3 regions of the Bacillus sp. SRL543 genome follow, and region 1 is predicted to be linked to each of the others. Evidence: riboswitches for the same ligand, from Rfam matches in the RefSeq annotation. Region 1 holds a riboswitch; each other region holds the start of a gene.

The links. Region 1 has a riboswitch for cyclic di-GMP ahead of AC4E8B_RS06320 (diguanylate cyclase domain-containing protein). Riboswitches for the same ligand answer to the same signal wherever they lie in the genome.
Positions count from the first base shown of each region.
Region 2: linked by a shared signal. The riboswitch ahead of AC4E8B_RS04835 (sensor domain-containing diguanylate cyclase) and the one ahead of AC4E8B_RS06320 (diguanylate cyclase domain-containing protein) in region 1 are both predicted to bind cyclic di-GMP.
Region 3: linked by a shared signal. The riboswitch ahead of sinI (DNA-binding anti-repressor SinI) and the one ahead of AC4E8B_RS06320 (diguanylate cyclase domain-containing protein) in region 1 are both predicted to bind cyclic di-GMP.

Region 1 covers NZ_OZ481794.1:1,209,497-1,214,463, forward strand. The annotation lists gene proC (pyrroline-5-carboxylate reductase) at 1-542, shown strand, start outside; gene AC4E8B_RS06305 (GNAT family N-acetyltransferase) at 539-1,051, shown strand; gene AC4E8B_RS06310 (ATP-binding protein) at 1,061-2,323, opposite strand; gene AC4E8B_RS06315 (hypothetical protein) at 2,411-2,581, opposite strand; cyclic di-GMP riboswitch class II at 2,616-2,700, shown strand; gene AC4E8B_RS06320 (diguanylate cyclase domain-containing protein) at 2,775-4,394, shown strand; gene AC4E8B_RS06325 (HEAT repeat domain-containing protein) at 4,395-4,967, shown strand, end outside.
Region 2 covers NZ_OZ481794.1:925,256-930,222, forward strand. The annotation lists gene AC4E8B_RS04820 (YhgE/Pip domain-containing protein) at 1-678, shown strand, start outside; gene AC4E8B_RS04825 (excalibur calcium-binding domain-containing protein) at 832-1,101, shown strand; gene AC4E8B_RS04830 (amino acid permease) at 1,335-2,753, shown strand; cyclic di-GMP riboswitch class I at 2,827-2,910, shown strand; gene AC4E8B_RS04835 (sensor domain-containing diguanylate cyclase) at 2,994-3,953, shown strand; gene AC4E8B_RS04840 (DmpA family aminopeptidase) at 4,010-4,967, shown strand, end outside.
Region 3 covers NZ_OZ481794.1:4,264,375-4,269,341, reverse strand. The annotation lists gene AC4E8B_RS21750 (alpha/beta hydrolase) at 54-1,562, opposite strand; cyclic di-GMP riboswitch class I at 1,746-1,828, shown strand; gene AC4E8B_RS21745 (hypothetical protein) at 1,927-2,154, shown strand; cyclic di-GMP riboswitch class I at 2,338-2,424, shown strand; gene sinI (DNA-binding anti-repressor SinI) at 2,442-2,600, shown strand; gene AC4E8B_RS21735 (5-bromo-4-chloroindolyl phosphate hydrolysis family protein) at 2,905-3,561, shown strand; gene AC4E8B_RS21730 (toxic anion resistance protein) at 3,558-4,730, shown strand.

The sequences.
Region 1 (4,967 bases):
CAATCGCAGCAGGGATCAGCCTTGCGTTTCTTGAGTCTGCATTCGGCAGGGAAATAAAAGCAATCCGTTCTATGCCCAATACCCCCTCTCTTGCCGGGGAAGGGATGAGCGCCCTGGCTGCCAGCAGGCAGGTGACCGAAAGTGAACGGAGGGAAGCTGCTGAACTATTCGAGAGTTTTGGTAAAGCAGAGTTCATAGAAGAAGAGCTGATGGACAGCATACCTGCCATCAGCGGTTCTTCGCCTGCCTATGTGTATATGTTCATTGAGGCCCTTGCTGACGGCGGCGTCCTTCAGGGACTGCCAAGGGAAACATCATACCGGCTTGCGGCCCAGGCGGTGCTGGGTGCAGCCAAGATGGTACTTGAGACTGGCAGGCATCCCGGGGAATTAAAAGATCAGGTATGTACGCCAGGGGGTGCCACGATAGAAGCGGTGGCCGAGCTGGAAAAACACGGCTTCAGATCGGCGGTCATTTCGGCGATGCAAAGCTGTACAGATAAATCAAAAAAGCTGGCAAAAAGCCAGCAGGAGGAAAAATGATCATCAGAAAAGAGCAGGAAGCTGATTTTAATAATGCAGAGAATGTCCACAGGGCTGCATTCGGCAGGGAAAATGAAGCCGCCCTGGTCAGAGCCATAAGAAGTTCAGCGGAGTATATACCTGAACTATCCCTCGCAGCAGAAGATGGAGGGGAAATCGTTGGGCACATCATGTTCAGCAGGGCGGTGATTGAAACAGGGAAGGGGGAAGTCCCAACCTTGGCGCTTGCCCCTGCAGCCGTCATGCCGGAGCGCCAAAATGAAGGGATGGGATCCCTTCTTATTAAAGAAGGGTTGAAACAGGCGGAGCTTCTGGGTTTTGCCCACGCCGTTGTATTGGGACACCCAGGTTATTATCCGAGATTTGGGTTCCGGCCTTCTGCGGTCTTTGAGATACTTTCACCTTTTCCTGTACCGGAAGAGGTATTTATGGCGATGGAATTTAAGGAAGGCTCCCTAGCTGGAATCAGCGGGACGGTGAAGTACCCGCCCGCATTTGAACATGTGTGAGATCAGCCGCTAATCAGGAGATTTTTCGGCAGGAAGCAGGATGGTAAAGCAGGTGCCTTTATTCAGAATGCTTTCTGCTTTTATTTTTCCGCCCATTCCCTCAATGATCCGAAAGACCACCATCATTCCAAGCCCCGTTCCTTTACCTTCTTTTGTTGAAAAATAAGGTTCGCCCAGCCTCCCGAGCTGCCCGGATGTCATCCCCTTGCCAGTATCAGAAATAAAGAGTGCGGCTTTGTCGTCCTGCAGTCTCGCCGATATAGAGAGTACGCCTCCGCCCGGCATTGCTTCAATGGCATTTTTGAGCAGGTTGAGAAGGCATTGCTGAAACTTTGCATCTTCCCCTTTGATTAATATTTCTTCCTCTGTGTCGCAATAGATTACTACAGAATGGGCATTCCCGTAGGGGGTTATCAATTCAACCGCTTTTCTTATTTCTTCTTCTAATGAAAAACAGGAATTTGTTTCCAAATGCGGTTTGGCAAATGTTAAATAATCACTGATGATTACTTCCGCCCTGTTCAGCTCTTCGAGGGCTGTCTCTAAATAATACGAGCGCTTTCCCCTATCAGGTTCTTCTTCTTTTAATAACTGAAGAAATCCTTTCGTTACGGTCAGGGGATTTCTTACTTCATGGCCGATGCTGGCAGCCAAGTGGGAAACGACCTCCATTTTTTCTGTCTTCATTACTGCCCAGTTCAGCTGCTGGTTCTGTACGATCAGCTCGATGGTGTAGGCTGCCAGAAATGTCCCTACTGTCTGAGTGATTGTATAGATAACAACGAATTCCAGGCACTCCTCCATTCCTGCTCTGGAAAGCAGAAGCATGAAAGATGCGATGGATATGATAAAAGACAGGAGTGAAACGGTAAACAGCTTCCCCCTGGTGTCCATGCGGATGAAAGATGGATGGAGCTTGTATACAATAAAGCCGGCAATCAGCCCGGTTAAAATATTATAGGCAGCCCCGATCCCGCCGAGGGGAATACGGATAAAAATGACAAATATCAGCAGGGCGAGTATCACTCTTGGACCTCCGTACAACCCCCCCAGCAGGAACGGGATCCACCGCAGATCGAATATGAAGCTGCTGTTCATCTTGATTGAACTCACCAGGCACAAGGAAGCGGTGATGATGCTGATGCCGGCAATAAAATATTCGCGGTGGCGCAGAAAAAGCGATTGAAGGCGGCTGGCAAAAAGGAGCTGGAAAGAAAGCATGACGATTAGAATGATCAGCAGGTTGAACAGCAGGTCTTTAATATGCTCCATTGCTTTGTCCTCCATTTTTTAGTTATATATTCCTAATTTTACAAATACCTGTCTCAATCGACAATGCTATCTTATTGACAAAAACCCTCATTTAGCGACAGATTCAGACAGCGGCTGGGTATGGTAATAATCTACCATTTTATCAAGGGTGCACATTGGCGTCAGCATCCGGTTTGATTTTTCGGTATACTCAAAGTAGAAGATAAAATTATATTGACTTAATATGACAGGAATCATATATTTTAATTGGCTTGTCATTTGCTGTTTCGACAGAAAATGCAAGGGGGATATTTCGAATATAGGACACTGTGATGAGCGGTTTTTATTTGGGCACTTTAAACCGTTGGGAGTGACTAGTGCAACCGGCCAATTTTCTATGATGGCTGGTTTTTATTTTGGCCGGGGGCGCCTCTGCTTCCTGGCTGAAGCTCAGGATGAAAGAGGTGCGGAAATGAAACTTGATAAATATAAAACACTGCTGTTTCAAAAAATTAAGAACCAAATGATTTTATGGTTTGAGCAGGACTCGGAATCACCTGTGAAAAATGAGGATGTCTACCGTTTTCTCCATTCTATAAAAGGAACAGCGGGAACCCTGCAGCTTGTTGGACTTCATCAGGTGGCAGGCAAACTGATGGACCAGGTGGAAAAGAGCAGCGAAAAAGTCTGGGGAAACCGGGAGCTGCGGGATTTCTTATACGAACTGATGGGCCTGAGCTATGAATATGAACATTTCCAGAAGGAAGAGGAGAAGCAAGGGCTGCCGAGAGATGAAAATATGCCATTGATCCAGGTGATCGATGATGACGTTTCCATGCTGATCCTCCTTAAGGATGCACTGGAAAGCAAGGGCTGGATGGTGATTGCGAATACTGAGCCGGAAAAGGCTGTCGACCAATATTTTGACATGAACCCCGACTGTATCATCATTGATGTGAATCTTCCGGGCAAAAGCGGGTTTCATATACTGGAAGACATCCAAAAGCATACGAACAAGAAGTTCATCCCTAAGCTGATGATCAGTATCCAGAATGACAGGGAAACGAGAATCAAGGCTTACAGGCTCGGAGCAGACGATTTTATTTTCAAGCCCGTTGACCTGGAGGAATTCCTTATCAGGGTGGAGCGGCATCTCGACAGGAAACAGATTTTTGACCAGTCGGTCCTCATAGATGAACTGACTCAGGTATACAATCGCAGGTTCCTGAAGGATTCGCTTAAACGCTACTTGAAGGAGCTTGAAAGGAACAATCAGCATTTTTCTGTCGCAGTCCTGGATCTGGATCATTTCAAGCAAGTAAATGATACGTACGGCCATACAGCGGGAGACCGGATCCTCTCGGAGTTTGCACAGTATCTGAAGGATCATGTCCGGATAGGGGATATTGTGTTCCGCTATGGAGGGGAGGAATTCATCCTGCTGCTTCCGCGCACGAATGACCGCGACAGCAAGGAGGTCATCTCAAGGCTCCTTTCCGGCTTTTCGAGCCGTACGTTCCAAGAGAATGGGGAAGAGTTCAATATGAGCTTCTCTGCCGGCGTTTATATGGTCCATGATTCTTCTGCAACCGTGACCGAAGTGATCAAGACGGCTGACCAGGCTTTATATGAAGCGAAGCGAAACGGCCGGGCAAGGGTGGAAAGTGCGAATAAATTGATAGGCGGCCATTCCAGGAAAGTCCTGAATGTATCGGTTATTGATGACGATGCCATCATTAGAACGATGCTCATGAAAATCCTGCAGTCCATGCAATTTGAGCATACAGAACTGGATATCCAGGTGTATGAGGATGGGCAGAAGTTCCTTCAATCCGGCCGGATGGAGCAAAAAGGGGAGCACTTCCTTATTCTGGACGGAATCATGCCTGTGATGGATGGGACTGAAGTTCTCCAGAAAGTGAAGGAAAATCGGAATGCCAACCGTGTCCATGTCTTAATGCTGACAGGAAGAAAGACGGAATATGATATTGCCAGGGCATTGAAGCTTGGGGCGGATGATTATGTGACAAAGCCGTTCAGCATCACTGAGCTCCAGGCGAGGATCCAGCGCCTGATCCAGAGGATGTCGTAAATGATGCTGGATCGGGAACTGTTCTATCTCGCTGCAGCGGCTCTTTCCATCACAGGGATATTGACAGCTATACTCGTTTACCTCGTGATTAGAAAAGGATTTGAAATATCTGCAAGGCGGAAGGTTGAAAAACGGAAGCAGGAGCTGAACCTTCCGCTGTTTTCTTTTTTAAATGAAGGCAAGCTGCTGGAGGATGTTGACCTGGCCGATCCGGCAAGCCTTCTGGCTGCGGAGGAGCTACTTAGTCATTATGCAGATATTCTAGAAGGAGAGCAGGAAAGGACCAATCTGGCCATTTTCGCGGAGTCATATCTGAAGGCCCATTACAAGAAGGGACTTCAAAGCAGGAGATGGAGCACAAGGATGAATGCGCTTTATCATATAGAAGATTTCCATCTGAAAAGCCTGCAGGGAGAAGTCCTCGGGATTGTTGAAAGCAAAGGGAGCACTTCCTCAGAAAAGGTTCAGGCATTCAAAATCCTTGCAGATTTCCAATATGAAAACCTGCTCGGGCTGCTGGAGTCACGCAGCTTGCCGTTCTCGGAATTTGATTTCCGGAATATTTTAATCCGG
Region 2 (4,967 bases), 280 kb from region 1:
CAGATCGAGCAGCTGAAGCAGAGCGGCGCCGATCCGAATGTTATCGCGCAATTGCTTGAGACTTATGCGGCTGCTAAAAATGCCAAAGGAGTCTTTGCTGCTGGTAAAGGCAGTTTTGACGCTGTCAGTGGGACTTTGGAGCAAGTGAGCGCGTCTCTTACAGAGATGGCGAAGAACCTTGACGCTATGTCTGCTGGACTTTCTCAAGCTTTGGCCAATTCTGATGCTGCTGATGCGATGGCACAGTTGCAGGCAGGCGTTCAAGCACTTGCTGCCAACTATGAATCCTTCCACTCGGGATTGGTGGATTACACTGGCGGAGTGAGCAGGCTGGCAGGCTCCTATTCTGAACTGCATAACGGCATTGCTGGCGTGGCAGGCGGAACAGGGGAACTCTCTGACGGTGCAGCCGCACTCCATGATGGGACGGCTGAGCTGTATGAAGCCACGAGGGATCTGCCGGAACAAATGAAGGAAGAAGTTGAAGGCATGCTCGAAGAATACGACAAAAGCGACTTCAAACCCGTTTCCTTCGTATCGCCTGAGAACGAGAAAGTAAACTCAGTTCAGTTTGTGTTAAAAACAGAAAGCATTAAACAGGAAGAAACGGAAGAGGTTGAAAAGCCCAAGGAAGAGCCGAAGGGGTTTTGGGCTCGTTTGAAGGCGCTGTTTTCATAAGTGAGAGAGAGGTGCCGGCCTTTGGGGGCTGGCGCCTTTTATTATATGGCTGGCATTAGAACTTTCTATTATTCTATTAAAATATATTGTAATAGATGGATATATTGGATTATTATTAATATAAGTTAAAATATGGAAGGTGAGAAAATTAAAATGAAAAAGTCCAGTGCTTTAGCCATTTCTGCTTTGTTGATCCTAAGTGTATCTTTCTCTGTAAGTGCTGAAGCAAAAACACCGGCAGCTGCTAAAACCTATAAGAATTGTACTGAATTAAACAAGGATTATAAAGGCGGAGTAGCCCGTTCTTCTTCTGTAAAAAACAAGGGCGGTAAAACTAAATATAAACCGTATGTATCCCAGGCGCTGTATGATGCCAATAAAACGAAGGATCGGGACGGCGACAAAATAGCTTGTGAAAAGTAAAAAGTTGAAATCAGAGTTTTTGCTTAAAGTTTACAGGCGGGATATCAGAATAAAGAAGGTACAGGCCTGCTGGGCTGGCGCCTTTTTTTAGAGAGCCAAGGGGACAGGTCCCTTGGCTCTTTTTGATACTGGGCCACGGTACCTGTCCCCATGGCTTCCGGTACCTGTCCCCATGGCTTCTTATTCCCATTTCAGGGCATACTTTTCATAAGCAGCTGGTGAGGAGTGGGAAGATGCAAAAAGTGAGTGTGGTTAAACAGAGTGTTAAGAATGTGCAGAAGGGCCAGGTGGAGAAGGGGCAGTCGCATAAGCTGGCATGGTGGCAGCTTTCTTTGATTGGGATTGGCTCTGTGATTGGGGCGGGGTTCTTTTTGGGATCCGGTTTGTCGATTCACTCGGCGGGTCCTTCTGTGCTGATTGGATATCTGCTGGCCGGATTGACGGCTTATTTTGTTTTTAGTGCACTGGCTGAGATGACGGTGCAGGATCCGCAGCCCGGTTCGTTCCGGACATATGCGGGACAGGCATTCGGCCATTATGCGGGATTTATGAGCGGCTGGATTTACTGGGTGGCGGGAGTGCTGATCATGTCGAGCGAAGTGACGGCACTGGCCATTTTTACTCAATTATGGCTGCCGGATGTTCCTATCTGGATTTTTTCGATCATTTATTCTGCCATTGCATTAGGCATTAATTTTCTCGGTGTAAAAAATTTCGGAAGCATTGAATCGTTTTTTGCTGTCATAAAAATTTCTACGCTCATCAGTTTTATTTTCTTCGGGATTCTAGCAGCGTTTGGGGTACTCTCACCCGAGACGGCAGGTGAATCGTCCACCTTTTTATCGGAGGGGATTTTTCCGAATGGGTTTTCAGGGTTATGGTCTGCAATGATATTCATTTTGTTCTCTTATGGGGGAATTGAAGTGATCGGGGTTTTGGCTACGGAACTTAGAAACAAAGAAGACGTGCCAAAGGCAGGGAGCTTTCTGGTTGCAGCTTTGACAATCCTTTATGTGGTCAGCATCCTCTTTATCCTGATGATGATTTCTTTTCATAACATAAATGAAGATAAAAGCCCTTTCGTGGCTGCTTTATCACAATTCAATATTCCTTTTCTGGATAGCATCTTCAATGTCATTTTAATAAGTGCGGCTTTTTCGACGATGGTGGGGTCTCTTTTTTCAATAACAAGCATTATCGTGTCTCTTTCAAAGGATGGAGACGCGCCGCAAAGGCTCCAGAAGAAAACGAGGAAAGGAGTGCCGGCAGGGGCGCTGCTGCTGAGCGGAGCGGGGCTCGGTGTTTCTGTCCTGCTTTCATTTCTCTTGCCGGATACCATTTACGAGTATATGACGGCCTCAGCAGGCATCATGCTGATCTTGAACTGGATCATTATCCTGGCGTCGCATATCAAGAAAAGGAAGCAGGTCGGCGCATCTCATGAGAAATATAAATCCTCTGCTTATCCGGTAACCTCCTATCTGGGCATTGTGCTGATTATCTTTACGATTGCGGGTTCGCTTCTCCACGCCAATCAAAGAATGGGCTTGTTTGCGAGCATTGGGTTTGTGCTGATCATTCTTGTTTCGTATCTTCTGGGTTCTAAGTTTGGGAAGTTCAAGAAAATCCATAAAACAGAGGAAGAGTATTAGGGAGTGCCTGCTCTGGATTTTTCCGCGGTTTAAATTGGAAGTCTTGCCGTTTATCCTTTAAAATGAAATATATAAAAGATACAGGCAAATTCATCGAAAGGTGAAGACGCAAAACTACAGGGACTAAAGCCAAAGGCTATGTCTGCCAGTTACCGATTCATCTTTATGAGCGTAGGCTGATCGGTTTCGATTGGTCTATTTTTTATGCTGAAGGATTGAGGAAAACGAAGAGGGACAGCAATGATGAACATACAATTTGCACAAGGTTTTGGATTAGGGGCACTGACTGTTTTATTGGTTGTGATTTATTTTTTCAGAAGATGGAAAAAGAAAGAAACTGACTCTTTTAAAAATCATGAAAATTATATGCATGTGATAGAAAACACCAAAGATTTTCTTTATTATTGCCAAGTATATCCGGAGCTGAAATTTAAATATCTTGGTCCTTCAGCAGAATGCTTTTTCGGTGAAGGTTCTAATGCAGATGCCTATTCAGACGCTGGTGTTGCCTTTAGGGATATCCACCCGGAGGATATGGATATTCTCCAGAAAAAAGTCCATGGACAGGTTGATTTCAATAAAGCAATCGTTCAGCGCTGGAAAGATAAAGACGGTCATTACCGATGGTTTGAAGAGTATGCGACTCCGATATATGAAAATGGGGTGCTGGTCGCTCTTCAAGGTATGGTGCGGAATATTGATGAGAGAAAAAAGCTGGAAGAAACATTGAAATATCGAATCACCCATGATGCTTTGACAGACATCTATAACCGTGATTTCTTTGAGCAAATGATGGAGAAATATAATGAACGTGAGGATACAGCTGCAGCCATTATATTATGTGATTTGGACGGCCTGAAATGTTTGAATGATAACTATGGGCATAAAACTGGAGACTTTCTGATTAAAGAAACAGCACGGCTATTAGAACAATTTTTCAGAGAAAATGCCTATGTTTCAAGGATTGGCGGAGATGAATTTGCGGTTTTCCTTTTAAAAAAGGACAAAGAACAGGTAGAGCTCCTGGTTGAAAAGCTATCTGAAGAGATTAGCAGATATAATGAAAGCAGCCAGGAAGTCAAAATTAACATATCGATAGGCTTTGCGTTCTGCGAAAATTCACTAGGTGTCATGGAAAGCTTATTTGTTGAAGCGGATAACCATATGTATCGAAATAAAAGAATGAAAAAAGGTGCCTGAATTCATCAATAAAGATGGGAGAAAGGCACCTTTCTTCGCAAAAATGGAGGAAAATGATGCCCGCCAAAAAAAGAATCAGAGATTATGGAGTGAAAATAGGAACCCTTCAAACTGGTCCGCGCAATTCTATCACTGATGTGGAAGGGGTAACTGTGGGGCATACAACGCTAAGTGATGGTGATAAACAAACCGGGGTCACTGCAATTGTGCCGCATCCCGGGAATCTTTTTAAAGAAAAGCTGATTGCCGCGACCCATGTGATCAACGGGTTTGGGAAGAGTATGGGGACAATCCAGATCAATGAGCTGGGTACGATAGAATCTCCGATCATCCTGACCAATACGCTGAGCATCGGTACAGCAGCCGAGGCTTTGATTCAGTATATGCTGGAGTCTAATCCCGAAATCGGCCGGACGACTGGAACGGTGAATCCGGTTGTGTGTGAATGCAATGATATGTTTTTGAATGATATCCGGGCTGGGTTCGTAGAGAGGGAGCACGTATTCCAGGCACTGCAGAATGCCTCGGCGGACGTGGAAGAAGGCACTGCTGGAGCAGGGACCGGCATGCTTTGCTATTCTCTGAAGGGCGGGATCGGGACCAGCTCGAGGCTGATGGAAATGGACCATGGAACTTATACGATGGGCGTTCTCGTGCTCACGAATTTCGGCGGCTTAAAGGATCTGCGGGTGAATGGGAAAGCCGTCGGGGAGGAGCTGAGTGAGGCTATCCAGGCTAAGGAGGAGAAGGATAAAGGGTCGGTCATTATCATTGTCGCAACTGACCTGCCTGTATCGGAGAGGCAGCTGACCCGAATCATTAAAAGGACGGTAACAGGTTTGTCCCGGACGGGGTCCATCATCGGGACGGGAAGCGGCGAGGTGGTCATCGGCTTTTCGACTGCTGTGAAAATCCCTCATGAAAAACCGGCAGATTGCTTAAGGATCTCTATGATACATGAAGAGGATATTGATCTGGCTTTCAGAGCGGCAGGCGAGGCAGCGGAAGAGGCTG
Region 3 (4,967 bases), 1.9 Mb from region 1:
CGGCATTTGCCGCTGTCCTTTCTATATATACGAATTGCAGTACACTCTATCATTCATGCAGGTTCCCACATTTTAAGCGGGGACATACTGACTTTCTGGTACAGGTCGCTGATTTCTTCATGAAGCCTGGTGTCCTCAGAGGACAGCTTCATGAGGAGCTGCATATCGTTCAATGCTTCTGAAATTTCCCTCAGATGCAAGTGCTGCTTATAGGTTAGATTCAGCAGCCTGATGATGGATAGCTCCAATTCCCGGCGGTATTCGTCTGCCCATTTGGCCTTGAACTGCGGGAGCAGCTTTGGCGGAATTTTGCCAGCGGCTTTTGATTTCAAAATCTTCATGGCTGTCCAGTCCTCTGCTTCCAGTGCCTGTTTGAGCAGGCGGCTGAACTGCAGGGCGTCAATTTCAATATCCCGGTTCATTGAGATAATATTGTTTTCAATCGTGAATGGATCAAGAATCCCGCCTCCTTGGAATGTCTTTCGCAGGTGGGTCAGGCTGACTCGGAGCTGGTTCTGCGCGTTGGCAACCGGCAGCCCAGGCCAAAAGGCCTCTGCTACAATATTCCTTGAAACCGGGCCATGAAGGCACAAGTAAGCCAGGATTTCCTTTGCCTTGCGCTGGTTCCATTTCCCTTCAATCACTGTGTTGCCTGCTGTCACTTTAAATTCATCAAGCATACAGACTTGAATCTTATCTTCGTTTGGAGGAGGCGTCTCGAATGCTGCCTCTAATTGGAGAAGCAGCTTTTGCGTATAAGAACTCCCTGCGTCGGGCTTTACTTCTGCCATTGCTGCCGGCTGGGCTAAGAACTCCCTGCATTTGGACAGCGTCAATTCCGGCTGGTCCAGTTGAATCAGATGAGATGCAGAAGGGATGATGTACTTTCTGCTCTGCCTGATATAGTCGCTGCTCAGCATGACAAGGGAAGATGGATAGAAGTGGTCGAATTCCCCCGCTAAAAACAGTACGGGTATATTCATATGCTTAAAATTGATTATGGATGATCCGGAGATTAAATCCCTTGCTAAAAAATAGGTGTGCAAATCAAGCTTCGAGCAGGCTTCCTTCAAAAGAAAGTAATGAGGGCCGATAGATTTATAAAGAAGGTGGCTTATCCAGAAATCTGCCAGACTTTCTTTACCAAGAAGCGGCATGCTGTTTTCTGAAGGCGATTTCCTGATGCAATCAGCTAAATTTACGGCAGGGGTCGAAAAGACAATGAACGAAAGGATGCTGCCCGGGTTCAATTCCTGCCATTGGGAGCCGAAGTATGCCCCAAGGCCCTGCCCGATAAAGTGGAAAGAAGAGGATCCTGTCTCTTCCAGGATGGACTCAAAATCTTCATTTAAAGTATTCCAGTCCAGAATTCCCTCTGCAATGCTGCTGTGTCCGTGTCCCCTAAAGTCGAATGTTATAGTATGGTAGTCTGCCAACTGTGGAAGAATAAGCTTCCAAACAGTGCGGTCCAGACCCAGTCCATGTGCAAGGATCAATGTCTCTGCATCAGGATTGGCTGAACTATTCAACTCAAAGCTTATTCCTCGTTTAGTCGTATTCATGCTGCCCCTCCGATATTTCATTGTGGCAATAGCCATTTATAATATTATCGGCACATCTATCCCTTTTATTAGGAAAAATAAATATACTTCCTTCAGCAGTTAGATTCTTATTGCCTATATTTTATAAAAATTAAAATCTGCAATTGATATAAAGGGCCAAAAGTAATATGATAATAGTATGAAAATTGAAAAAGGCAAACTTGTTGAAAAATAAGGACGCAAAGCCTCGAGTCTAAGGCGCAAGCTATGATCGTCGGGCTGCCAGGGTGAATATGTGGATGGCTTTGAATTCTGTGCTTAGTACTTTCAGAGCTAATCGGCCGAACCTTTTGGCGCAGTTACTGGAAGGAAAGGATGGAGAAACATGAATTTTTTTGGCACAGCAGAGTTTTTTGAGGAGCAGCTGAAAAAGGCTGCAGAGAGCGGAAAGAATCTATCAGCGAGCATCTCCCAGATTGAGTATGAGCTGAACTTTAATTTCATCTGTACAGACAGCCTCCGCAAGGAATGCCTGGCCAACCTGATGGCTGCAGGCAGGAAACTGGATCGCCAGCTGTCATCATATAGCGAGAAACATGCTGCAGTTGTGTAGCATTAAAAGAGGGTGGAGGAACTAATTCCTTCACTCTCTTTTGTTATTCTGGACCTGTTTAGCCGGGTTATCTTTTGTGCTGGTTCGACAAATTTCGATTGGGGGGTTGTAACCAATCGAAAAAGGCACCATATCGATTGGTTTGAGTCTTACTTCATGAGGGTAGATATTCCCATCTTTACATTTTGTGAAATGCAAACTTATTGAAAAATAAGGACGCAAAGCCTCGGGTCTAAGGCTCTGCAGAGCTATGACGGCCGGGCTGCCGCAAATAGGGAGAAGTTGAGATGATGTTGCCGGAAAAGGTTGACAGGGATTGGCTTGAATTGATCTTAGAAGCAAAAAGCAGCGGGATTTCATTAGGGGAGATCCATAGCTTCATCAATGGCACTCACCTATATTGGAGCTCAGCAGAGAGCAAGAAGCAGGACGAAGAAAAACAATAAGCAGCAATTGACTATACATATGATAACTTAAGTGTTAAATCTTTGGATTTGACACTATTTTTATGAGCTAAACTTTTCGACAGAAAACAGCAATAATCGGAAGGCAGCGGTGCCAGCCTTTCTACGCCTCAAGACCTACCCCATCTTACAGTCCTGGTCTATGGAAAAGAGGAGTTTTATCGTGTATTGTTGAATTAAATAAGATGATCTTACTTTTTCTGTCAGTGCGGGAGATTGGGTGAAACCTATTGTCTTTATACGTATGTACAGGTAAAGCAGGATTTTATGTCAGGAGTCGATATGAATGAACCGGATTGTTTCGTTTCTTATAGGCACGGTACTGGCTGTCCCGTTCGCCGGGTCGGTCTGGACGGTCAGCTATTTCGGATTTGACCAGACGTTTTTCTTGTCGGGGCTGATAGCAGGCGGTGCGGCCGTGCTGGTGTATCTAACCGCATTCCAGATCGGGCGCGTCCGTTTCCTCAGGAAGCACGGGCTGACGCGGAGGGAATATAAGTATATTAAGACAAACCTTGCAGAAGGGAAAAAGAAAATTTCCCGACTGCACATGTCCTTGTTTGCGATCCGCCATCTTCCTTCTTTGAAGCAGCGGATTGAGCTGATGAGAATCACAAGGAAGATTTACAGGCTGACCAAGAAAGAGCCGAAGCGTTTTTACCAGGCGGAGCGGTTTTATTTTTCCCATCTTGATTCTCTTGTGGAAATGAGCGAGAAATATGTGTTCCTTTCCACCCAGCCGAAGAAGAACCTTGAAATCGACCAGTCGCTGCTGGAAACCCGAAGGACCATCAATGAACTCTCCCAGACGGTAGAGAAAGATTTGTATGAAGTGATTTCCGATGATATAGACAATCTGAATTTTGAAATAGACGTAGCAAAGAACTCGATTAAGACATGGAAGGAAAACCGATTACCTGAAGAAAGCAGGAGGCTGAAATGAGCGAACAAAACCCATCATTAACGAAAAAGACGGGCAGTCTTATGGATGATATCCTTGCCGACCCGTTTGGCGACAGTAACGGCGGACCTGCCCTCGAGCTTGCAAAGGAAGATAGACCGGTGAAGCTAATAGACGTGATCCCGGAAGAAAACCGGGCGCGGGCCTATCAGATCGCAGAGCAGATCGACCCGAGCAACCATCAGGCCATGATTGCCTATGGCACCCAGGCGCAGACAAAGCTGCTCACCTTCTCGCACAGCATGCTCGAGCATGTCCAGAAGAAGGATATCGGCGAGGTTGGTGATATCATCAATGACCTGATGAAGCGCCTCAATGATATGAACCCGGATGAACTGAAGCAGGGCAAGCAGTCTCTGTTTTCCCGCATGTTCGGAAAAATCTCCGATTCTGTCCAGGAGATTCTCTCCAAATATCAAAAAACAGGAGCGCAGATTGACCGGATCAGCGTAAAGCTGGACCGCAGCAAAAATGTCCTCTTGTCTGACATCCATATGCTGGAAAAGTTATATGACACGAACAAGGAATATTTTCACGCTCTCAATGTCTATATCGCAGCAGGCGAGATCAAGCTCGAGGAACTGCATGATCAGACAATCCCGCAGATGAGGAAGGAAGCGGAAACGTCAGGCGACCAGATGAAGTTCCAAGAAGTCAATGATATGCTCCAATTTGCAGACCGGCTTGACAAGAGGCTGTACGATCTGAAGCTGAGCCGGGAAATCACGATCCAATCCGCCCCGCAGATCCGCCTGATCCAGAACACAAACCAGGCCCTTGTCGAAAAAATCCAGGCTTCCATCAACACCGCCATCCCCCTTTGGAAAAACCAGGTGGCGATTGCCTTGACCCTAATCCGCCAGCGCCATGCTGTTGAAGCACAAAAGCAGGTCTCAAAGACTACCAATGAGCTGCTCTTGAAAAACGCGGAAATGCTGAAAACCAATACCATTGAAACCGCCAAGGAAAATGAGCGCGGCCTCGTGGACATTGAAACCCTCAAGAAAACCCAGGAAAACCTCATTTCCACCCTGGAAGAAACACTCAGGATCCAGGAAGAGGGCCGCAATAAGCGGCGCCAGGCAGAGAGTGACCTTGCCTCCATGGAAAATGAGCTGCGCCAAAAGCTGCTTGATATAAAAAGTTCGTAAGAAGCCTGCATTGCAGGCTTTTTTTTATTGAGTGAACAGGTTTATTTTCTAGAGAATGGGGTAATTATCCACAAGCCTTCGGAAAGTGGCGATTTTTGTATATAAATAATAGGGTCATAAGTCACTCATTATTGCTGGTAAAATACATATTTTCTTAAGAAATTTGACAAAATACCGCAAAATAGGACAAAAGTCTGTTAATATGGTTAAGGATTTACCGATATTAAAGCTGTATGT